4 regions of the Rugamonas sp. GW822-FHT03B10 genome follow, and region 4 is predicted to be linked to each of the others. Evidence: predicted binding sites of a transcription regulator. Region 4 holds the regulator's gene; each other region holds the start of a gene.
What was found. Region 4 encodes sigma-54, which starts transcription at its own class of promoters, with help from an activator protein. Its sites were predicted from a motif close to TGGCANGNAANCTGCTTT; they were not measured.

Region 1 (5,936 bases), on a different contig from region 4:
CGACAACATGTGCAACTCCTTCGAACGAGTCTATCGGAAAGATGGTACGGCAAAGCGCGATATCGCGCCCAAAATGAGCTCACGGCGGATCGCAACGGATCGCCGGCACCCATACCTCACAGGAGAATGAAATGAAGGAACGCATCGACTTCTACACCGCCTCAAAAGAGGCGCTGCAGGCCATGCTCAATCTGGAAAAAGCCGTGAACGGACTCGGTATCGAGCCAGCGTTGCTCGAACTGATCAAATTGCGCGCATCGCAAATCAATGGCTGCGCATTCTGCGTCGACATGCATACCGCCGATGCGCGCAAGGCCGGCGAATCGGAACGCCGCCTGTACGCAGTGTCGGTCTGGAAGGAAGCGCCATTCTTCACCGAGCGCGAACGCGCGGCGCTGGCGTGGACCGAGGCGCTGACACGCGTCGCCGACACACGTGCGCCCGACGCCGATTACGACCAGCTGGCGACGCACTTCAATGCGAAGGAGATGGCCGACCTGACGCTGGCGATCATCGCCATCAATGGCTGGAACCGATTCAGCGTCGGTTTTCGGAAGATGCCGAAAATCTAATGCCAGCACCGCCGCGCATCGGGCACCAGCTTTGCCCGATGCGCGGCGGCGATTGCATTACCAGTTCGATTCACGCTCCGGCGTGGACGAGATGCGGTGGATGGACAGGTCGGCGCCCTGGAATTCTTCCTCCGGATCCAAGCGCAGACCCAAGGTGGCCTTCAACACGCCGTAGATGACGGCGCCGCCGGTCAGCGCGATCGCCACGCCGAGGCCCGTGCCCACGCATTGCGCGCCGAACGACACGCCACCCACACCGCCGAGCGCCTTCTGGCCGAAGATGCCGGCCGCCACGCCGCCAAAGGCGCCGCACAGGCCGTGCAGCGGCCACACGCCCAGCACGTCGTCGATCTTCCATTTGTTCTGCGCCAGCGTGAACATGGTCACGAAGATGGCGCCGGCGATGGCGCCCGTCACCAGCGCACCCATCGGATGCATCAGGTCCGAACCGGCGCACACGGCCACCAAGCCGGCCAGCGGGCCGTTGTACACGAAACCGGGGTCGTTTTTGCCCATCAGCAGCGCCACCAGCGTGCCGCCCACCATGGCCATCAGCGAGTTGACGGCGACCAGGCCGTTCATCTTGTCCAGCGCCTGCGCGCTCATCACGTTGAAGCCGAACCAGCCCACCGTCAGAATCCACGCGCCCAGCGCGAGGAAGGGAATCGACGATGGCGGGTGCGAGGCGATGGCGCCGTTCTTGTGGTAGCGGCCGCGGCGCGCGCCCAGCAGCAGCACGGCCGGCAGCGCGACCCAGCCACCCACCGCGTGCACCACGACGGAACCGGCGAAGTCGTGGAACTCGGCGCCGAACGCCTGCACCAGCCACTCCTGCAGGCCGAAGCGGTGGTTCCAGACCATGCCTTCGAAGAACGGATAGACCAGGCCGACCAGCAAGGCGGTGGCGATCAGTTGGGGATGGAAGCGCGCGCGCTCCGCGATGCCGCCCGAGATGATGGCGGGAATGGCGGCGGCGAACGTGAGCAGGAAGAAGAACTTGACCAGTTCATAGCCATTCTTGGCAGCCAGCACGTCGGCGGCGGCGAAGAAGTTGATGCCGTAGGCGATGCTGTAGCCGACGAAGAAATAGGCGATGGTCGAGATCGCAAAATCGACCAGGATCTTGACCAGCGCGTTGACCTGGTTCTTCTTTCTGACCGTGCCCAACTCCAGGAATGCGAAGCCGGCATGCATCGCCAGAATCATGATTGCGCCGAGCAAGATAAACAGTGCGTCGGCGCCTTCTTTGTATCCACCCATCAAACTACTCCCCAAAAGAATGCATCAAAAATTGCAGATGTATTCTGTTAAGCAATAACCGTACCATTTTGGTGCAGTTTTGTAAGTAATTGATTTTATTAAGATGTGTAAAACAAGTTGCTTGAGCAGTAACTTAACGCACCAAAAGGAGGCGCCGCAATGGGAGGTGGCGAACGGGGTGGCACCAACTTTGTGCGGCGCGTACGGAATTGGCGCAAAAACCAGGTTGTGCGGATCGCCAGGCGGCCGCGCAACACGTCCGTGAACGAGTCAAATTGGTGCACCGGCGGCCTTGTTCGTCAGACATGCGACTTGCCGGTGCACGGGCGTCAGCGCCCTTCCCTATTTGCCGGCCACTTGCGTTGGCATGTCCATCTTCAGCGCGCGGGTCAGGAAGCCCCAGCGGTCCGTCACTTCGTCGATCTGCTTGGCCGTGGGCTTGCCTGCGCCGTGGCCGGCCTTGGTGTCGATGCGGATCAGGATGGGCGCGGCGCCGCCCTGGTCGGCCTGCGCCGTGGCGGCGAACTTGAAGCTGTGGGCCGGCACCACGCGGTCGTCATGGTCGGCCGTGGTGATCATGGTGGCCGGGTAGCACACGCCCTTCTTCAGATTGTGCAGCGGCGAGTATTTGACCAGCGCGTTGAATTCGTCCGCGTTGTCGGACGAGCCGTAGTCGGAGGTCCAGGCCCAGCCGATGGTGAATTTGTGGAAGCGCAGCATGTCCAGCACGCCCACTTGCGGGATGGCGGCGGCGAACAGGTCGGGGCGTTGCGTCATGGTGGCGCCCACCAGCAGGCCGCCGTTGCTGCCGCCGCCGATGGCCAGCCGGGATGGCGACGTGACCTTGTTCTGCACCAGCCATTCCGCCGCGCCGATGAAGTCGTCGAACACGTTCTGCTTGCGCAGCTTGGTGCCGGCCGCATGCCATTCCTCGCCGTACTCGCCGCCGCCGCGCAGGTTGGCCATCACGTACACGCCGCCCATTTCCACCCACGCCAGGTTGGCCACCGAGAACGATGGCGTGAGCGAAATGTTGAAGCCGCCGTAGCCGTACAGGTAGGTCGGGTTGCTGCCGTCGAGCTTCATGCCCTTCTTCGACACGATGAACATCGGCACGCGGGTGCCGTCGCGGCTGGTGTAGAACTGCTGGCGCGTTTCGTAGGCCGATGGGTCGAAGTCGACCTTGGGCTGGCGATACACGCTGCTCTTGCCGCTCTTGAGGTCATAGCGGTAGATGGTCGATGGCGTGGTGAAGCTGGTGTAGGAATAGAACGTCTCGCTGTCGCCGCGCTTGCCGCCGAAGCCGGCGACGGAACCGATGCCGGGCAATTCCACGTCATGCAGGCGCTTGCCGTTCAGGTCATACACGGTGACCTGGCTGTGCGCGTCGCTCAGGTAATCGACCACCAACTGCTGGTTGACGATGTTGGCCGCGACCAGCGTGCGCGCGCTCTCCGGCACGATCTCCTTCCAGTTGGCCGGCTGCGACTTGCGCGTGTCGATGGTGATGATGCGTGCGCGCGGTGCTTTCAGGTCGGTGCGGAACCAGAACACGGGGCCGTCGTTGTCGATGAAGTTGTAGGCCGCATCGAAGTCTTCCAGCAGCGGCACAACTTTGCCGTCCTTGGCGCTCAAGTCCTTGTAGTACAGGCGGTTCTTACGCTCCGTGCCCTGCGAGGCGGTGATGATCAGGTAGCGGCCATCGTTGGTCACGTCGCCGCTGAAGCCCCAGTCCTTGTGGTCGGGGCGCTCATAGACCAGCGTGTCGCTGCTTTGCGGCGTGCCGAGTTTGTGGAAGTACAGCTTCTGGAAGTAGTTGACGTCGGCCAGCTTGGTCGCTTCGTTGGGCGCGTCGTAGCGGCTGTAGAAAAAGCCGGAGCCGTCGCGCAGCCACGCCGTGTTCGAGAACTTGACCCACTGGATATGGTCGGCCGTGTCCTTGCCGGTGTCGATGTCGCGCACGCGGATCTCGTTCCAGTCCGAGCCCGAGGCGGCCGTGCTGTAGGCAAGGTATTTACCGTCCGGGCTCACGGCCAGGCCGGCCAGCGCCACGGTGCCGTCGGCGGCCAGCGTGTTCGGGTCCAGCAGCAGGCGCGGCGTGTCGGCCAGCGTCTTCATCGTGTAGAGCACCGATTGGTTCTGCAGGCCGTCGTTGCGGCTGTAGAAGTACCGGCCGCCCTCCTTGAACGGCACGGAAAAGCGTTCGAAATTCCACAGCTTCGTCAGACGCTGGCGGATCGCGTCGCGCGCGGGGATCTGTGCCAGATAGCTTTGCGTGAGACGGTTCTGCGCCTCCACCCAGGCGTGGGTATCGGCGCTGTTGGCATCCTCCAGCCAGCGATAGGGATCGGCGACGGTGGTGCCGTGGTAGTTGTCCTGCTGGTCCACCGTGCGGGTGAGCGGGTATTGCAGTCCGTGGCCGTTGGCGGGGCAGTCCTGCGCCATCGCGCTGCTGCCCAGGCTGGCGATCAGGGAGAAAATCAGGGACGCGCGTCGTATTTGCATGTGGGGTTCCGTATCGTCGTTGAACGTGGCGGCGCGGGCTCCGTGGCCCGCGCGCCCGCCGATGATAGCGTGCTTCGATGCAAATTTGAAACGTTAGAAGACTTGGCAAGTCGTGTTTTATTTGGCCAGCGTGAGGCTGGCGGCGGCCGGCGCGGGCGGGTGCACGGCTTCGGGCGCGCGCCATTGCTGCATCCACAGCAGCAGCTGGTCGGCCGGAATGGGGCGGCTCATGTAGTAGCCCTGCCCCTGGTCGCAGTTCATGCTCTTGAGCTGGTGCCACACGGCCTCGCTCTCCACGCCCTCGGCCACCACGCGCAATCCGAGGTTGTGCCCCAACTGGATGGTGGAACGGACGATCATCACGTCGCCGGCGTCGCTCTCCATGTTCAGCACGAACGATTTGTCGATCTTCAGCTCGTTGACCGGCAGGCGTTTCAGGTAGGCCAGCGACGAGTAGCCGGTGCCGAAGTCGTCGATCGACAGTTCCACGCCCATCGCGTGCAGGCGCGCCAGCGTTTGCTCGGCGCGCACAGGGTCGTCCATGATGGCGCTCTCCGTGATCTCCAAGCAGAACGAGGAGGCCGACAGGCGGCGGCGCTCCAGCATGTCGCGGAATTTGGTCGGCAAATTCTGGTCCATCAGGTCGCGCGTGGACAGGTTGACCGACACCTTCAGCTGGATGCCGGCGGCGTCCAGGCTCTGGCACAGCGCGGCCGACTGCTCCAGCACCCAGCGCGTGAGCTTGCGGATAAAGCCGGTCTGCTCGGCGAACGGGATGAACTCGTCCGGGAACACGTTGCCGCGCTCCGGATGGACCCAGCGCACCAGCGCCTCCGCGCCCACCACCTTGCCCGTGTCGAAATGGATCTTCGGTTGCACGAACAGGCGGAACTCGTCGCGCTCCAGCGCCGTGCGCAGCTCCGTCAGCAACGACAGGCTTTGTTCGCTGCCCTTGTCGATCGCGCTGTCGTAGACCACGGCGCCATCGTTGCGCTGCTTGGCCGCGTACATCGCCACCTCGGCCATGCTGAGCAGCGCTTCCGCGTCTTCGCCGTGGGCCGGATAGCCGGCGATGCCGATGCCGGCGCCGATGTCGACCATCTGCTCGTCCAGCGACAGCGGCGTCTCCAGCGCCTTGGCGATGTCCGCCGCCAGGTTGCTGGCCTGCTCCAGCGTCGCCTCCGGCAGCAGCACGGCGAATTCGTCGCCGCCCAGCCGCGCCACCTGCGGCGACACGTGGCGCTGCCCGGCCAGCAGTTTCTGCAAGCGGTCGGCCACCTGGCGCAGCAACGCGTCGCCGAAGCTCTGGCCCATCACGTCGTTGACGTGCTTGAAGCGGTCCAGGTCCATCATCAGCACGAACACGCAACCGCCCTGTTTGCGCGCTTCGACCAGCGCTTCGTTCAGCAGGCGCAGGAACTGGGCGCGGTTGGGCAGGTTGGTCAGCGTGTCGCGGTACGCCAGCCGGGAGATCTCCTGTTCGCGGCGCGCGATCCCGTCGCGCATGCTGTTGAACGCGTGCGCCAGCGCGCCGATCTCGTCCTGGCGCGTGGTGTCGATCCGGCCCTGGTAATCGCCCTGCTCCAGCCGCTTGGCCGT
Region 2 (5,936 bases), on a different contig from region 4:
AGGCGGCTGCCCTGCTGGACGGTGCCGAAGGCCTGGTCGTAGACGGCGCGCAGCGTGGTCAGCGCCAGACGCGTGCTCAGGCCGTAGCGCCAGCTGGAATCGAGCGACAGTTCGGCGCCCTGGCGCAGAGTGCTGCCGCCGTTGCGGTAGCTGGTGCGGCCGCCGACCGAGCTGTCGACCACCAGCTCGTCGCTGGTGCGGACCTGGAACACGGCGGCGTTGACGCGGGTGTCTGCCAGCGGCTGGGCCTTGATGCCGGCCTCCAGGTGGGTGCTGTTGGCCGCCTTCAGATTGAAGTTGAAGCCGGCCCCCGTGCCAGAGTAGAACAGCTCATTGAGGGTCGGTGTCTCGAAGCCGCGCGCGGCGCTGCCGTACACGTTCAGCCGTGGCGTCACCTGGTACAGCAGACCCAGTACCGGCGTGGTGTGGCTGAAGGTCAGGTTGCCGCTGTCGTTGCCGTTGCTGAGGAAGTGGTCGTCCACCTCGATCTTCACGCGGCTGTGGCGCAGGCCCGCCGTCGCCAGCCACGGGCCGGACTGCCATTCGGCCTGCAGATAGGGATCGAGGTTGGAGACGATGTCGTCCTCGTCGCGCCGCAGTTTGCCTTGCACGCCGAACTGGGTGCCGATGAAGTTCTCGAAGCCCTGGCGGGCGTCGCTGGAGTGGCCGTACTCGAGGCCGAAGGTGGTGCTGAGTTTGCCGCCGGCCAGCTGGTTCACGTGCAGCCAGTTGAGGTCCGTGCCATGGAAATTGCGCTCGAAGTCCACCACGCCGCCGGAATGGCTGGCCGGCGCCTGGAAGGCTTTGGAGAACGCCTGGTACTGGATCACGTCGCGGTTGCCGCCGTAGACGGAGGCGCGCAGGCGGTCGTCGCCGAACGCCTGTTCCCACACGGCGCCGACCTGCTCGTGGTGGATGCTCTTGCGGGTGTTGTAGCGGTCGGCCAGTGTGCGTTTGGGCGACAGGGGATCGGTGCTGTCGATCTCGCCGGCGCGCGGGTCGCGCTGGAAGGTGGCCCAGGTCACGCCCAGCGGATCCTGGGTGTCGTCCTGGCGCAGCCCGTTGGCGACGATGCTCAGTTTGGCCCCGGCCATGGGGGCCAGCGTCAGCTTGGCGTAGGCCTGGTCGCGCCGGGCGGCGCTGTGGGCGCGGTAGCCGTCCGTGTCGAAACGCGAGGCGTCGAGCACGTAGCCGATGCCGCCCGATTTGCCTTGCGCGTTCAGGTCCGCCTTGCGCGTGCCGTAGCTGCCGCCGGTCAGGTTCATCTCGACCGATGGCGCACCTTCGCCGTCGCGGGTGACAAGCTGGATCACGCCGCCCGAGTGGTTGCCGTACAGGGCGGAGAACGGGCCGCGCAGCACTTCGATGTGGTCGGCCATGTCGAGGTTGAAGGTGGCGGCCTGGCCCTGGCCGTCCGGCATGCTGGCCGGGATGCCGTCCGTCACCAGGTGCACGCCGCGCACGCCGAAGGCGGAACGGGCGCCGAAGCCGCGCGACGAGATCTGCAGGTCTTGCGCGTAATTTTGACGGTTTTGCACCACCAGGCCGGGCACGGCCACCAGCGCCTCGGACGCGTTGACGCGGGCCTGGCTGTCGTGCAGGCGCGCCGTGTCGACCACGTCGAGCGCCGCCGGCAGTTCGTAGCTGGTATGGCCGGCCCGGCTGCCGCTGATCACCACCACGTCGGGGGCGGCGCCGGCGGGCGCCTCGGGGGCCGCGTCGGCGGCGGCGAACGCCTGCGGCGCCAGGGCGCTGCCGGCCGCGAATAGCGCGGCGACGGCGTTGAGTCGGAAGGCTGGGTGTTTCATGTTGTGGTCTCCATTCGGGTCGGGTTGACGGTTCACGCCTGCTCCAGGCGCGCTGCGCCAGCAAGTCTGATCGTTGATGTAAGCAATTTGCCTGCCATGCCGCGACGGCGCGTCACGCGCCGTGGCACGCCGATTGCATGATGGATCGCGCACGCGCGCGATCGCGCGCGACCGATCCACATCCCATGAAAGGCCGTACCGTGAAAACCTCCACTTTATTCGCCCTGTCGCTGCTGTGCGCGCAGGTGCATGCGGCGCCGTTTGCCTACGTGCCGAACGAGAAGTCCTCCAGCGTCAGCGTGATCGACGTCGCCAGCGGCACGGTGGTGCGCGAGATCGCCGCCGGCAAGCGCCCGCGCGGCATCGCCGCCGATCCGGCCGGGCGCCAGCTGTACGTGACGGACGCCGTCAGCAACGCTCTGCTGGTGATCGACACGGCCAGCGGCGCCACTGTGCGCACCATCGCGCTGGGCAAGTCGCCCGAAGGGGTGAACGCCTCCGCCGACGGCACGCTGGTGGCGGTGGCCGTCGAGGAGAGCAACAGCGTGACGCTGATCGGCGCGGCCGATGGCAAGGTGCTCGCCGATATCAAGGTGCAAGGCAAGAACCCCGAGCATGCCGTGTTCAGCCCGGACGGCCGCTGGCTGCTGGTGAGCGCGGAGGAGGCGGAACAGGTCGACGTGATCGACGTGGCGGCCCGGCGCGAGGTGGGCACGGTGGCGGTGGGCCGGCGTCCGCGCGGCATGGGCTTCTCGCCCGACGGCCGCCTGGCCTACGTGGCCTGCGAACTGGTCAACACGGTCTATGTGATCGACATGGCCGAGCGCAAGGCGGTGGCGCAGGTCGCGGCCGGCAAGAACTCGAACGGCATCGCCGTCAGTCCGGACGGGGCCCACGTCTACGTCTCCAACGGCATCGATGGCAGCGTGATGGTGATCGACACGGCCACCAACACCGTGAGCCACACCATCGCCGTGGGCAAGCGGCCGTGGAACATGGCGCTGACGGCCGATGGCGCCACGCTGTACGTGGCCAATGGCCGCTCCAACAGCGTGTCCGTGATCGACACGGCCAGCGCCGCCAAGCGGGCCGACATCGCCGTCGGCCAGCTGCCATGGGGCGTGGTGATCCGCTAGCGGTCCGCTGGCAGCACAGGCGCTGTGTCACACCTGTTCCAAACCGGAACAGGTGTGACAGGGCGGCGCCGGCGCCGGATCGGGCCGCAAGTGCCCCCGTCATGCCCCGCGCCCACTGTGGCGCGGCCCCGGAGCGGGGGCGCTTGCGGGTGCTGGCACGTTGTTTGCGACTAGGAGCATGTGCCTTACCAACGCCGTCACGGAACGGTCCCATAACCACAGCAGAAAGAGGATGACATGAATCTCGCGGATATCAGCAAACTTGGCGTCGCTAACCCATTCAAAGCACGCTACGACAACTACATCGGCGGCAAATTCGTCGCGCCGGTCAACGGACAATACTTCGGCAACATCACGCCGATCACGGGCCAGGTGTTCTGCGAAATCGCCCGCTCGACCGAAGCGGACGTGGAGCTGGCGCTGGACGCCGCCCACGCCGCCAAGGCCGCATGGGGCAAGACCTCGCCGGCCGAACGCGCCAACATCCTGAACCGCATCGCCGACCGCATGGAGGCGAACCTGAAGCTGATCGCCACCGCCGAGACCATCGACAACGGCAAGCCGATCCGCGAAACCATGGCCGCCGACATCCCGCTGGCGATCGACCACTTCCGCTACTTCGCCGGCTGCATCCGCGCCCAGGAAGGCTCGGTCGCCCAGATCGACTCCGAAACCTACGCCTACCACTTCCATGAGCCGCTGGGCGTCGTCGGCCAGATCATCCCCTGGAACTTCCCGATCCTGATGGCCGTGTGGAAGCTGGCGCCAGCGCTGGCCGCCGGCAACTGCGTGGTGCTGAAACCGGCCGAGCAAACCCCGGCCTCGATCATGGTGCTGCTGGAAGTGATCGGCGACCTGCTGCCGCCGGGCGTGCTGAACGTGGTCAACGGCTTCGGCCTGGAAGCCGGCAAGCCGCTGGCATCGAGCAAGCGCATCGCCAAGATCGCCTTCACCGGCGAAACCGGCACCGGCCGCCTGATCATGCAATACGCCGCGCAGAACCTGATCCCCGTCACGCTGGAACTGGGCGGCAAGTCGCCCAACATCTTCTTCGAGGACGTGATGGACGCGGACGACGCGTTCTTCGACAAGTGCCTGGAAGGTTTCGCCATGTTCGCGCTGAACCAGGGCGAGGTGTGCACCTGCCCATCGCGCGTGCTGATCCAGGAATCGATCTACGAGAAGTTCATCGAGCGCGCGCTGGCCCGCGTGGCCGCCATCAAGCAGGGCAACCCGCTCGACGCCTCGACCATGATCGGCGCCCAGGCGTCGCTGGAGCAGCTGGAGAAGATCCTGTCGTACATGGACATCGGCAAACAGGAAGGCGCCGAGCTGCTGGCCGGCGGTTCGCGCAGCGCCCAGGCGGGCGATCTGGAAGGCGGCTTCTACGTGCGTCCGACCGTCTTCAAGGGCAACAACAAGATGCGCATCTTCCAGGAAGAGATCTTTGGCCCGGTGGTGTCGGTGACCACCTTCAAGGATGAGGCGGACGCGCTGGCCATCGCCAACGACACGCTGTACGGCCTGGGCGCCGGCCTGTGGACCCGCGACGGTTCGCGCGCCTTCCGCGTCGGCCGCGCCATCCAGGCTGGCCGGGTGTGGACCAACTGCTACCACCTGTACCCGGCCCACGCCGCGTTCGGTGGCTACAAGCAGTCGGGCATCGGCCGCGAAAACCACAAGATGATGCTGGACCACTACCAGCAGACCAAGAACCTGCTGGTCAGCTACAGCCCGAACGCGCTCGGTTTCTTCTAATCGGCCGTTTCAAAAAGCCCGTGGCTTCGTTGTGGCGCCTCGCCGTGCAGGTGCACTGTCTTCGTCGCCACGCCTCGCCACGGGCGTTTTGAACCAGCCTTTGAGTGCTTGATGAAGTCCCGGCGCCGCGCGCGGCGCCGGGATTGCGAAAGGAAGCCCATGAACAATGCCATCGCCCGCGTCACCGCCACCGCGGCGGCACTGGATTTTTTGGCGGGATTGCGCCGCCAGCACGGACCGCTGATGTTCTTCCAGTCCGGCGGTTGTTGCGACGGCAGCGCGCCGATGTGCTACGGCGCCGGGGACTTCAATCTCAGCGACACGGACGTCTATCTCGGCAACCTGGATGGCACGCCGTTTTACATGGGACTGGAGCAGTTCGAGTACTGGCAGCACACGCAGTTGATCATCGATGTTGTGGACGGGAACGGCGGCATGTTCTCGCTCGATAACGGTACCGGGAAGCGCTTCCTGACCCGCTCGCGCCTGTTCACGGACGAGGAGCTTGCGGTGCTCAACAGCGCGGAGCAGCACGCAGTAAAACACAGTAGCTAATTTCGAAAAACGGGAACAGAGGAGAAGATTGTGCAGAAAAAAATTATCGCATCGCTGGTCGGCATGAGCATCCTGACGATGGCGCACGGCGCCAACGTCACCACGGCCATGCTCAACGATGCCAGCAAGGCCACCGACAGCGTGCTGTCGTTCGGCATGGGTTCGGAAGGCCAGCGTTTTTCCCCACTCACGCAAATCAACACCAAGAACGTCGACAAGCTGACGCCGGCATGGTCGTTCTCGTTCGGCGGCGAGAAGCAGCGCGGCCAGGAATCGCAGCCCGTGATCTACAAGGGCAAGATGTTCATCACCGCCTCGTACTCGCGCATTTTCGCCATCGACCTGAAGACGGGCGCCAAGCTGTGGAAATATGAGCACCGCCTGCCGGACGCCATCATGCCATGCTGCGACGTGGTCAACCGCGGCGCCGCCCTGTACGGCAACCTGGTCATCTTCGGCACGCTGGACGCGCAGCTGGTGGCCCTGGACCAGGACACGGGCAAGGTGGTGTGGAAGGAGAAGGTCGACGACTACGCGGCCGGCTACTCGATGACGGCAGCGCCGTTGATCGCCGACGGCGTACTGTTGACGGGCGTGTCGGGCGGCGAGTTCGGCATCGTGGGCCGGGTCGAGGCGCGCAACCCGATGACGGGCGAGCTGCTGTGGACCCGTCCGACGG
Region 3 (5,936 bases), on a different contig from region 4:
GAATTCATGCTACTTCAACTTGACCGGTTTCTCATACTTCCCGGCCGCTCTCCGCGCGCAGCTTGCGCCACAGTGTGGTGCGGCTGATGCCCAGGTAGTCGGCGGCGGCGTCGCGCCGTCCGCCGAAGCGGGCCAGTACGGCCGTCGCCGATTCCGCCGGGATAGGTGAGGGTGTCGGGAGGGGCGCGGTGAACGGCGCGGCCGGGCCGGAGCCGGGCAGCACGGCATGCGGGACGGCGCCGTGAGCCGGCATCAAGGCCGGATGCATTGCCTGTGGAAGCATGGCGCCATCCAGCCCGCCTCCTGTTCCCGTGCGCGGCAGCAGTTCCGGCGCCACGTTCTGCACGAAGGTGGGCGTGAGCGCCTGCAACGGTTCGGCCGCCAGGAACAGGGCCAGCCGTTCCGTCAGGTTGCGCAGCTCGCGCACGTTGCCGGGCCAGTCGTACTGGCGCAGCAGCGGCGCGCAGGCCATGATCTCGGCGTGCAGATTGGGATGCGGCCGCGCACCCAGCGCCGCCAGCGCGTTCTTGAGCGACCATTCGGCCAGGCCGATCACGTCGTCCCCGCGCGCGCGCAGCGGCGGCAGCGACAGCCGCAGCACGGCCAGCCGGTAGAACAGGTCGGCCCGGAAGCGCCCGTCGCGCACGCGCTGTTCCAGGTCGCAGTGGGTGGCGCTGATGATGCGCACGTTGACGGCGATCGGACGCGTGCCGCCCACCCGCACCACTTCGCGTTCCTCCAGCACCCGCAGCAGCCGCGTTTGCAGCGTGAGCGGCATTTCGCCGATCTCGTCGAGGAACAGGGTGCCCCGGTTGGCCGCCTCGAACAAGCCCGCGTGGCCGCCCCGGCGCGCGCCCGTGAACGCGCCTTCCTCGTGGCCGAACAGTTCGGACTCCAGCAGCGATTCGGCGATGGCGCCGCAGTTGACGGCCACGAACGGCCGGTTCTGGCCCAGGATGCGCGGGCTTTCGCGGTGGATGGCTTGCGCCACCAGTTCCTTGCCGCAGCCCGTCTCGCCCTGGATCAGCACCGTGGCCGGCGACTTCGCGTACAGCACCACGGTCTGGCGCAGCGCTTCCATCGCGGCCGACTCGCCGCGCAGGTCGTTGATGCCATGCTTGGCGCGCAGCGTGTCGGCCACCACCACGCGCCGGCTGCGGTTCGCTTCGAGCTGGGTCAGGCGGGCCATCTCCAGCGCGTCGTCGAACGCCTGCCGGATCGAGGCGGCCGAGTAGACGAACACGCCGGTCAATCCCGCCTCCTCGGCCAGGTCGGTGATCAGGCCCGCGCCGACGATGGCCTGGATGCCGGCCGCTTTCAGTTCGTTGATCTGCGCACGCGCATCCTCCTCGGTGGCGTAGGTGCGCTGCACGATGTCGAAGCCGAAGGTGGCGGCGAATTCGGCCAGCTCCGGCATCGGTTCCTGGTAGGTGATCACGCCGATGCGCTCGGACACCCGGCGTGCGCGCGCCAGCGCCTGCATCACATCGAAACCGCTGGCCTTGGCGATCACCACCGGCACCGACAGCCGGCCTTTCAGGTAGGCGGCGTTGGAGCCGGCCGCGATCACGGCGTCGCAACGCTCGGTGGCCATCCGTTCGCGGATGTGGCGGGCCGCTTCGTCGAAGCCCAGGTTGATCGGTTCGATGGTGGCCAGGTCGTCGTATTCGAGCGTGATGTCGCGGAACAGGTCGAACAGGCGCGACACCGACACGGTCCAGATCACGGGCTTGTCGGTGTTGTCGAGGGGCAGGGGAGTGGAGTGGCGCATGCGGCCATTGTACGCCAATCGCGTTCCAATGTTTCACTGTGAAACGATTTGAAACGTGCGCGCAACGCCGCTGCAACGCCAGATGCTTGCATACTCAAGCATCTGGCGTCCAGGCCTGGCGCCAAGTGTTTGATTTTGCTGGGTTTTCGCTGCGGCGCGCCGCCCCGATGCCCGTTGGCACGTCCCTTGCAATACCTGTTCGCAACGCGCCAACGCGCAACTAGCCGCAAGCAACCGCAACCAACCGCAAGCACACACGCACAACGAAAGGTCTGACATGAGCCAATATTCCGCCGGTGCCGCATTCCGCAAAGCCGTACAAGAAGAATCCCCGCTGCAGGTGGTGGGCGCCATCAACGCCAACCACGCCCTGCTGGCCAAGCGCGCCGGCTTCAAGGCCATCTACCTGTCCGGTGGCGGCGTGGCGGCCGGTTCGCTGGGCCTGCCCGACCTGGGCATCACCAATCTGGACGACGTGCTGACCGACGTGCGCCGCATCACCGACGTGTGCGACCTGCCGCTGCTGGTGGACGTGGACACCGGCTTCGGTTCCTCCGCCTTCAACGTGGCGCGCACCGTCAAGTCCATGATCAAGTTCGGCGCGGCCGCCATGCACATCGAGGACCAGGTCGGCGCCAAGCGCTGCGGCCACCGTCCGAACAAGGAAATCGTCACCAAGCAGGAGATGGTCGACCGCATCAAGGCCGCCGTGGACGCGCGCACCGACGAGAACTTCGTCATCATGGCGCGCACCGACGCGCTGGCCGTGGAAGGCCTGGAATCGGCCCTGGAACGCGCCATCGCCTGCGTCGAGGCGGGTGCCGACATGATCTTCCCGGAGGCGATCACCGATCTGCCGATGTATTCGCAGTTCGCCAAGGCCGTCAAGGTGCCGGTGCTGGCCAATATCACTGAATTCGGTTCGACCCCGCTGTACACGGTGGACGAGCTGCGCGGCGCCGACGTGGGTCTGGTGCTGTATCCGCTGTCGGCCTTCCGCGCCATGAACAAGGCGGCCGAAAACGTCTACGGCGCGATCCGCCGCGACGGCACCCAGAAGAATGTGGTCGACACCATGCAGACCCGCATGGAACTGTACGAGCGCATCAACTACCACAGCTTCGAGCAGAAGCTCGACGCGCTGTTCCAGGCGCAGAAGAAGTAACCGCAGGAATAACAGGCATCGCCTTTCACCGCAATCGCAAACACAAACATAGAACATCTGGAGAGATCAAATGAGTGCTGAACAAGTCGCCACCTTCAAGCCCAAGAAATCCGTTGCCCTGTCGGGCGTGACCGCCGGTAACACCGCGCTGTGCTCCGTCGGCAAGACCGGCAACGATTTGCACTACCGTGGCTACGATATCCTGGACGTGGCCAACACCTGCGAGTTCGAGGAAATCGCCTACCTGCTGGTGCACGGCAAGCTGCCGACGGCCGCTGAACTGAAAGGCTACAAGGGCAAACTGAAATCGCTGCGCGGCCTGCCGCAGTCGGTCAAGTCGGCGCTGGAAGCGCTGCCGGCGTCGGCCCACCCGATGGACGTGATGCGCACCGGCGTGTCCGTGCTCGGTTGCACCCTGCCTGAAAAAGATGACCACAACGTGCCCGGCGCGCGCGACATCGCCGACCGCCTGATGGCATCGTTCGGTTCCATGCTGCTGTACTGGTACCACTTCAGCCACAACGGCAAGCGCATCGAAGTGGAAACGGACGACGACTCGATCGGCGGCCACTTCCTGCACCTGCTGCACGGCGAGAAGCCATCCGAGTCGTGGGTCAAGGCCATGCACACCTCGCTGATCCTGTACGCTGAGCACGAGTTCAACGCCTCCACCTTCACCGGCCGCGTCATCGCCGGCACGGGTTCGGACATCTATTCGGCCATCACCGGCGCCATCGGCGCGCTGCGCGGTCCCAAGCACGGCGGCGCCAACGAGTTCGCGTTCGAGATCCAGAAGCGCTACGAGAACCCGGACGAAGCCGAAGCGGACATCCGCAACCGCGTGGCCAACAAGGAAGTGGTGATCGGCTTCGGCCACCCCGTGTACACCATCTCCGACCCGCGCAACGTGGTGATCAAGGAAGTGGCGCACAACCTGTCCAAGGAAGCCGGTTCGACCAAGATGTTCGACATCGCCGAACGCCTGGAATCGGTGATGTGGGAAGTGAAGAAGATGTTCCCCAACCTGGATTGGTTCTCGGCCGTGTCGTACCACATGATGGGTGTGCCGACCGCCATGTTCACGCCGCTGTTCGTCATCTCGCGCACCTCGGGCTGGGCCGCCCACATCATCGAGCAGCGCATCGACAACAAGATCATCCGCCCGAGCGCCAACTACGTCGGCCCTGACGATCTGCAATTCGTGCCTATCTCCGACCGCAAGTAACAGGAAGCGAATATGAACACTCAATTCCGCAAGAACCTGCCGGGCACCAAGCTCGATTACTTCGACGCGCGCGCCGCTGTCGACGCGATCCAGCCGGGCGCCTACGACAAGCTGCCGTACACCTCGCGTGTGCTGGCCGAAAACCTGGTGCGCCGCTGCGATCCGGCCACGCTGAACGCGTCGCTGTCGCAGCTGATCGAACGCAAGCGCGACCTGGACTTCCCCTGGTTCCCCGCGCGCGTGGTGTGCCACGACATCCTGGGCCAGACGGCGCTGGTGGATCTGGCCGGCCTGCGCGACGCCATCGCCCAGCAGGGCGGCGACCCCGCCATGGTCAACCCCGTGGTGCCGACCCAGCTGGTGGTCGACCACTCGCTGGCCGTCGAGTGCGGCGGTTTCGATCCCGACGCGTTCACCAAGAACCGCGCCATCGAGGACCGTCGTAACGAGGACCGCTTCCACTTCATCGACTGGACCAAGAAGGCGTTCAAGAACGTCGATGTGATCCCGCCCGGCAACGGCATCCTGCACCAGATCAATCTGGAACGCATGTCGCCCGTGGTGCAGGTGAGCGACGGCGTGGCCTATCCGGACACGCTGGTGGGCACCGACTCGCACACCCCGATGGTCGACGCGCTGGGCGTGATCGCCGTCGGCGTGGGCGGCCTGGAAGCGGAAAGCGTGATGCTGGGCCGCGCCTCGTGGATGCGCCTGCCCGACATCATCGGCGTGGAGCTGAGCGGCAAACCGCAACCGGGCATCACCGCCACCGACACGGTGCTGGCGCTGACCGAATTCCTGCGCAAGGAAAAAGTGGTGTCGTCCTACCTGGAGTTCTACGGCGAGGGCGCGTCCGCGCTGACGCTGGGCGACCGCGCCACCATCGCCAACATGGCGCCCGAATTCGGCGCCACGGCGGCCATGTTCTACATCGACGAGCAGACCATCAAGTACCTGAAGCTGACCGGCCGCGACGATGCACTGGTCAAGCTGGTGGAGCAGTACGCGAAACAGACCGGCCTGTGGGGCGACACCCTCAAGGCGGCCGAATACGAGCGCGTGCTCAAGTTCGACCTGTCGACCGTGGTGCGCAACATCGCCGGCCCGTCCAATCCGCACAAGCGTGTGCCGACCTCCGAGCTGGCCGCGCGCGGCATCAGCGGCAAGGTGGAGAACGAGCCTGGCAAGATGCCCGACGGCGCCGTCATCATCGCCGCCATCACCAGCTGCACCAACACCAACAACCCGCGCAACATGATCGCCGCCGGCCTGCTGGCCCGCAACGCCAACGCGCGCGGCCTGACCCGCAAGCCATGGGTCAAGAGCTCGCTGGCGCCAGGCTCCAAAGCCGTCACGCTGTACCTGGAAGAAGCGAAGTTGATGGACGACCTGGAGAAGCTGGGCTTCGGCGTGGTCGCCTATGCCTGCACCACCTGCAACGGCATGTCCGGCGCGCTCGATCCGGTGATCCAGAAGGAAGTGGTGGAGCGCGACCTGTACGCCACCGCCGTCCTGTCGGGCAACCGCAACTTCGACGGCCGCATCCACCCGTACGCCAAGCAGGCTTTCCTGGCCTCGCCGCCGCTGGTGGTGGCCTACGCCATCGCCGGCACCATCCGCTTCGACATCGAAAAGGATGTGCTGGGCCACGATGCGCAAGGCAACCCTGTCACGCTGAAGGACATCTGGCCGTCGGACGAGGAGATCGACGCGCTGGTCGCCTCCAGCGTCAAGCCGGCCCTGTTCAACCAGGTCTACATCCCCATGTTCGCCAA
Region 4 (5,936 bases):
TAGCGCTTCACGCACGCGCTGCGCGCGCACGCCCAGGCCAAACTGCCCCTGCCGGTGCCACAGTTCGTCATTCGATTGGTGATGGAAGTCGGCGCGGCGGCGCGCGATGATGGCCTCGTCCAGGCGGTCATTGTGCCGCCGCAGGCTGGCGTAATACGCGTTGCGGTCAAATGGGAAGCTGCTCATGGGAAGCGGGCTGTGCGTTCACGTCCGCACAGCATGCGCCCCCATCAATCAGCGGTGTTGAGACGGCACAAACGGCGCCGCCGCCGTCCATCTCCGTCGGCGCGGCGGGGCCGCGCAGGCAGCGCTCAGCGCCGCTCGAGCATCTCGAACATGCCCATCCCGGCCACCATGGCGCCCACGAACAGCAAGACCTTGCTGCCGCCCGTGGTGAGCGAGGCCAGCGCGGGGCCGGGGCAGAAGCCGGCCAGGCCCCAGCCGGCGCCGAAGATCAAGGCGCCCAGAACGAGGCGGCGGTCGATCACCTTGGTGCCGGGCAGGCTCATGGCCACGCCCAGCAGCGTCTTCGGATGTGTGCCGGCGTAGCGGAACGCCAGCATGCCGACGGCGATGGCGCCGGCCATCACGAGGCCCAGCGACGGGTCCCAGTTGCCGCCCAGGTCGAGAAAGCCCAGCACCTTGGCCGGGTTGGTCATGCCGGAGATAATCAGGCCGATGCCGAAGATCAGGCCGGACAACAATGCGATAGCGATGGTCATACTTTTCCCCTTAACCGAACACGTGGCGCGCAATAAACACGGTGACGAAACCGGCCGCCATGAAGGCGCCGGTGGCCACCATCGAGCGCGGCGACAGGCGCGACAGACCGCACACGCCGTGGCCGCTGGTGCAGCCCGAACCGTAGCGGGTGCCGAAGCCCACCAGCAGACCGGCCGCGATCAGCGTGCCGCTGCCGGCGTCGATCTGCACGGCGGGCAGGCCCGCCACCAGGCTGTAGGCCAGCGGCGCGGCCACCAGCCCGCCCACGAACGCGAGGCGCCAGCCGATGTCGCCCGCGCGCGGGCGCAGCAGCCCGCCAGCGATGCCGGCGATGCCGGCGATGCGGCCGTTGAACAGCAGCAGCAGGGCCGCCGACAGCCCGATCAGCGCGCCGCCGATCAGCGCGCCCCACGGCGTGAAGAGATTCCAGGCGATAGTCATAATGTGGCTCCTTGGCCGTCGTCATTGCAAAACTGCTGGTACAGCACCTGCAGCACCGCCAGCGCCGCCGGGCTGGCTATCCGGTAAAAAATCTGCTTGCCTTCGCGCCGCGTGCTCACCAGCTCCTCCTGGCGCAGCACCGTCAGCTGCTGCGACAGCGTGGGCTGGCGTATGCCGGTCAACTCCTCCAGCATGCCGACGCTGTATTCGTCCTGCGTCATCTGGCACAGCAGCAGCAGCCGGTCCGGGTTGGCCAGCGCCTTGAGCAGGCCGCTGGCCTGACCGGCCTTGGCCCGCAAATGATCGATATCGATGGTCGCATCGTCCATGCGTCCTCCCTTGCGATTGGTTACAGCGAACATTATACCTAAATATATATTATGTGCGCATAAAATTTCAAGTGGCCGTTTGAACAGGCGAGACGACGTGGTCGACATCCGCGGCAAGAAGGTGGGCGTGATCGGCGGCGGCGGCAACATCGCCATGGCGCTGTTCGCCGGCTGCGTGGCGCGCAGCGCGCCGCCCGGAGGCAATACGGTTTATACCGTTTATATTGTTTTATCGTATCGGCCCGCCGGCGCGGGGCGCAAAAAAGGGCGCCAGATGCGCCCTTTGTTTGGTGTGCCGGGGACCGTCTTATGCGGTGGCGGCGGGTTCGAAGGTGTCCGGCAGATGCTTGATGGCGTCGTGGCCGTGTTCCTGAACTTTGGCTTTGTATTTCATGACCTGGCGATCGAGCTTGTCGATCAGGGTGTCGATGGCGGCGTACAGGTCCTGCGACAGGCTCTCCACGTACACGGTCTTGCCCGACATGCGCAAATTGATTTCGGCCTTCTGGCGCTTCTCTTTCTCGGTGAGGTTATCTACGGTCAGGATGACAGCAATATCAATCACTTGATCGAAGTGGCGTTTGACGCGCTCCAGCTTGTTCTGCACGTATTCGCGGATCGCTGGGGTCACTTCGAGATGATGTCCACTGATGGTGAGATTCATACACACTCCTAAAGATGATGTCGCTGGCGGTTAGTGCCGCGCCCATTGCGGCCGGGCGCGCAGGAACCAGATAACTACAAAGATTTACGGAGACTGACTGGCGGGATCTTCAACGCTTCGCGATATTTGGCAACAGTCCGTCGCGCAATCACCATGCCTTGTTCTCCCAGCATGTCCGCAATCTTACTGTCGGATAAAGGATTTTTAGGGTCTTCTGCTCCTGTCAATTGCACGATCAGTGCCCGTATCGCCGTCGAGGAGGCTTCTCCCCCCGCTTCCGTGGCGACATGGCTACCGAAGAAATATTTCAACTCAAACATGCCATGCGGGGTCAGCATATATTTTTGAGTTGTTACCCGAGAAATAGTGCTCTCGTGTAGTCCCAGTGTATCAGCTATTTCGCGCAACACAAGGGGCCTCATGGCGACCGCGCCATGCGAGAAGAAATTCTTTTGCCGCTCCACGATCGCCTGCGCCACGCGCAGGATGGTGTCGAAGCGCTGGCGCATGTTCTTGATCAGCCACTTGGCCTCCTGCAGCTGGGCCCCCATGGCGCCCTCGCCCTTGCCCTGCTTGAGCAGGTTGGCGTACATGGCGTTCACGCGCAGGCGCGGCATCACGTCGTTGTTCAGGCTCACCTGCCAGCCGTTGCGGGCCTTCTTGACGATCACGTCCGGCACCACGTAGTCCGACACGTCCGACGCGAACGCGGCGCCCGGATGCGGATTGCACTGGCGGATCACGGCCTGGGCCTCGCGCAGGTCCTCCTCGTCGCACTGCAGGGCCTTCTTCAACTTGTTGAAGTCGCGCTGGGCGAACCAGGCCAGGTGCTGCTCGACGATGGTCAGCGCCATGCGCCGCGTCACCAGCGGCACGTGCGGCATGCGCTTGATCTGCAGCGCCAGGCATTCGGACGCGTTGCGCGCGCCCACGCCCACGGGGTCGAAACTTTGCAGCAGGGTCAAGGCGGTGTGCAGTTCCTCGGGCTCGATCGCCAGCTCCTCGGGCAGGCGCGCCAGGATCTCCTCCAGCGGCTCCTCCAGGTAGCCGTTCTCGTCGAGCGCGTCGATGATGATCTCCACCAGCGCCCGGTCGCGCGTCTCCAGCACCGTCACCCGCATCTGCTCCATCAGGTGCTCGCGCAGCGTGCAGTGGTTGGCCTCGAGCTGGGGCCGGGCGTCCTCGTCGTCGGAGGTCTTGGCGCGGCCGGCCTCGCCCCAGTCCATCTCGCCCTCGGGCGCGCCGTCGCCGTCGCCGCCCTCGTACGGTTCGGCCTCGGCCGGCGCGGCGGCGTCCTGCTGCTGGCCGGGCGGACCTTCGGGCGCCGCCTCGGCCGGCGCGCTCTGCTGGCTGATGGCGCCGTCGGCCAGCAGCCGCACCGAGTGGTCGAGCGGATCGTCGAGCCGCTCCAGCAGCGGATTATCGGTCAACAACTGTTCCAGTTCCTGGTGCAACTCCAGGGTGGACAATTGCAGCAGACGGATCGATTGCTGCAGTTGCGGGGTGAGCGCGAGGTGCTGCGAAGTGCGCAGTTGCAATGACTGTTTCATGGCTTGACTTACATACCTTACATACGGAAGTGTTCACCCAGATACACGCGACGCACCGACTCGTTGGCGATGATGTCGTCCGGCCGGCCTGACGCCAGTACCGTGCCCTGGTTGATGATATACGCGCGGTCGCAGATGCCCAGCGTTTCGCGCACATTGTGATCGGTGATCAACACGCCGATGCCGCGTTCCTTGAGGAAGCGCACGATGCGCTGGATCTCAATCACGGCGATCGGGTCGACCCCGGCGAAGGGTTCATCGAGCAGCACGAAGCGGGGGTTGGTGGCCAGTGCGCGCGCGATCTCGACCCGGCGCCGCTCGCCCCCGGACAGGGACAGCGCCGGATTGTCGCGCAGTTTCTCGATTTGCAGGTCGGCCAGCAGGGTATTGAGCCGTTCATCAATTTGCGCCTTGGATAAAGGCTTGCCGTTCACTTGCTGGATCTCCAGCACGGCGCGGATGTTCTCCTCCACCGTCAGCTTGCGGAACACCGACGCCTCCTGCGGCAGGTAGGACAGGCCCATCACGGCGCGCCGGTGGATCGGCAGCGACGAGATGTCGACGCCGGAGATGTCGATCGTGCCCGCGTCCGACGGCACCAGGCCGACGATCATGTAGAACGAGGTGGTCTTGCCGGCGCCGTTCGGCCCCAGCAGGCCCACCACTTCGCCGCACTCGACCTGCAGCGACACGTCGTGCACCACCTGGCGCTTGCCGTAGCTCTTTTGCAGACCGCGCACGATCAGGGTACTGCCGCAGCGTTGGGTCTCCATCGTCATTTCCCCGCCGGCGGCACGGACGCGGCCGGGGCCGCGCCCTTGTTGGACGGCTGGATCACCATGGTGCCGCGGCCGGCGCCGGGCTTGCTCTCGCCGCTGGCCGTGTTCTTGACGGCGAAGAATTCCTTGCGGCTGTCGTAGGAGATGAACTCGCCGCGCACCTCGTCGCTCGGCTTGCCCGCCTCCAGGCGCCGGATCTGGGCGTTCGAGAACAGCTTGACCAGTTCCGTCTTGCCGTCGTACTCGATGCGGTCGGCCTGGCCCTCGACCCACTGGTCGCCCTCGCCGTCGCGCTTCTGGCGGAACGTGGCGGGGGTGCCGGGGGTGCTGGTCATGGTCACGTACTGGTAGCCCTCAGGGTCTTCCTTCATCACGGCCTTGGGCGACTTCATCTGCAGGGTGCCGCGCGTGAGGATCACGTTGCCGATGGCGGTCTTGGTCTGCTTGACGTCGTCCACCTCGAGCTGGTCGAACTTGATTTCGGTGGGCTTGCTGGAGTCCGCCTTTTCCGCGTGGGCCAGCCCGGCCGCCGCCCACAACAGGGCGGCCGACAGGATAAATTTGTTCATTGCGAGTCCGTTCTATGTCAATGCGCCGCCCGCGGCGGCACGTGGATCTGGCCACGGCCGCCCAGCTGGATCTGGCGCGTGGCGTTGTCGGCCTTCATGCCGGTGCCGCTGGCGCTGGAGGCGCCCAGTTGCAGGGTGACCGGCTGGTCCGTTTCCATTTTCTCGTCGTCCGGGTACAGCGTCAGCGCGGACGTGTTCATCCGCATGGCCTGGCTGGTGGCCGTGGCCGGACGGTCGACCCGCACGTCGCCGCTTAGTTTGACGCGGCTGTTGTCCTGGTCCACGCGCGCCCGCTCGGCGCGCACGTTCATCGGCGGCTGGTCGCCCGACAGGCTGTGCACGGTCGGGCGCTCGACGTCGGACGAATCGTCGGCCGGGTGGTGGGTCAGCTTGTCGCCGGCGATGATGTAGCTGGGCTGGCCCGCCTGGTCCAGGCGCACGAAGCTGAAGCGCTCGATGATGTAATCGGGCTCGTTGCGGTGGCTGTCGGCCTCGGCCTGGCGGCCCGCCTGGTTGACCACCTGCACCAGCCAGAACGTGCCGAGCGCGAACGCCACCCCGAACAGCATGATCAGGGTCATGCGCCAGCGGTATGCCGTTTTCTTGTGCATGATGCCGCCTCAGACCAGGAACTGGGCCATGATCTTGTCGTAGTTGCCCTGCGCCCGCAGCAGGAATTCGCACACTTCGCGCACGGCGCCACGGCCGCCGGCCGCCTCCGTCACGTGGTGCGCGCGGCCGGTCACGTCGGCGCGGCCATTGGGCACGGCCACCGCGAAACCGACCCGGGTCAGGATCGGCAGGTCGACCACGTCGTCGCCGATGAAGCCCACCTGGTCGGCCGTCAAGCCCGTCTTCTCGAGCAGCGCGTTGAACGGGGT

Region 1: AC1RQG_RS14630 (ammonium transporter) is a predicted target of sigma-54. The motif match lies at 1,881-1,898, and genes of this name have one in related genera.
Region 2: adh (aldehyde dehydrogenase) is a predicted target of sigma-54. The motif match lies at 3,098-3,115, and genes of this name have one in related genera.
Region 3: prpB (methylisocitrate lyase) is a predicted target of sigma-54. The motif match lies at 1,947-1,964, and genes of this name have one in related genera.

What each region holds. Positions count from the first base shown of each region.
Region 1 covers NZ_JBXANP010000008.1:2,293-8,228, forward strand. Annotated here, with positions in the region: gene AC1RQG_RS14620 (LysR family transcriptional regulator) at 1-9, opposite strand, end outside; gene AC1RQG_RS14625 (carboxymuconolactone decarboxylase family protein) at 132-572, shown strand; gene AC1RQG_RS14630 (ammonium transporter) at 630-1,832, opposite strand; gene AC1RQG_RS14635 (prolyl oligopeptidase family serine peptidase) at 2,175-4,337, opposite strand; gene AC1RQG_RS14640 (putative bifunctional diguanylate cyclase/phosphodiesterase) at 4,455-5,936, opposite strand, start outside.
Region 2 covers NZ_JBXANP010000038.1:4,408-10,343, forward strand. Annotated here, with positions in the region: gene AC1RQG_RS27355 (TonB-dependent receptor family protein) at 1-1,808, opposite strand, end outside; gene AC1RQG_RS27360 (beta-propeller fold lactonase family protein) at 2,009-2,944, shown strand; gene adh (aldehyde dehydrogenase) at 3,182-4,702, shown strand; gene AC1RQG_RS27370 (DUF779 domain-containing protein) at 4,862-5,257, shown strand; gene AC1RQG_RS27375 (PQQ-dependent methanol/ethanol family dehydrogenase) at 5,336-5,936, shown strand, end outside.
Region 3 covers NZ_JBXANP010000026.1:14,939-20,874, forward strand. Annotated here, with positions in the region: gene prpR (propionate catabolism operon regulatory protein PrpR) at 32-1,771, opposite strand; gene prpB (methylisocitrate lyase) at 2,049-2,936, shown strand; gene prpC (bifunctional 2-methylcitrate synthase/citrate synthase) at 3,007-4,161, shown strand; gene acnD (Fe/S-dependent 2-methylisocitrate dehydratase AcnD) at 4,174-5,936, shown strand, end outside.
Region 4 covers NZ_JBXANP010000001.1:498,736-504,671, reverse strand. Annotated here, with positions in the region: gene AC1RQG_RS02315 (DUF6861 domain-containing protein) at 1-186, opposite strand, end outside; gene AC1RQG_RS02310 (DUF6691 family protein) at 312-722, opposite strand; gene AC1RQG_RS02305 (YeeE/YedE family protein) at 733-1,164, opposite strand; gene AC1RQG_RS02300 (metalloregulator ArsR/SmtB family transcription factor) at 1,161-1,493, opposite strand; gene hpf (ribosome hibernation-promoting factor, HPF/YfiA family) at 1,801-2,157, opposite strand; gene AC1RQG_RS02290 (RNA polymerase factor sigma-54) at 2,232-3,707, opposite strand; gene lptB (LPS export ABC transporter ATP-binding protein) at 3,725-4,480, opposite strand; gene lptA (lipopolysaccharide transport periplasmic protein LptA) at 4,483-5,055, opposite strand; gene lptC (LPS export ABC transporter periplasmic protein LptC) at 5,073-5,666, opposite strand; gene AC1RQG_RS02270 (KdsC family phosphatase) at 5,676-5,936, opposite strand, start outside.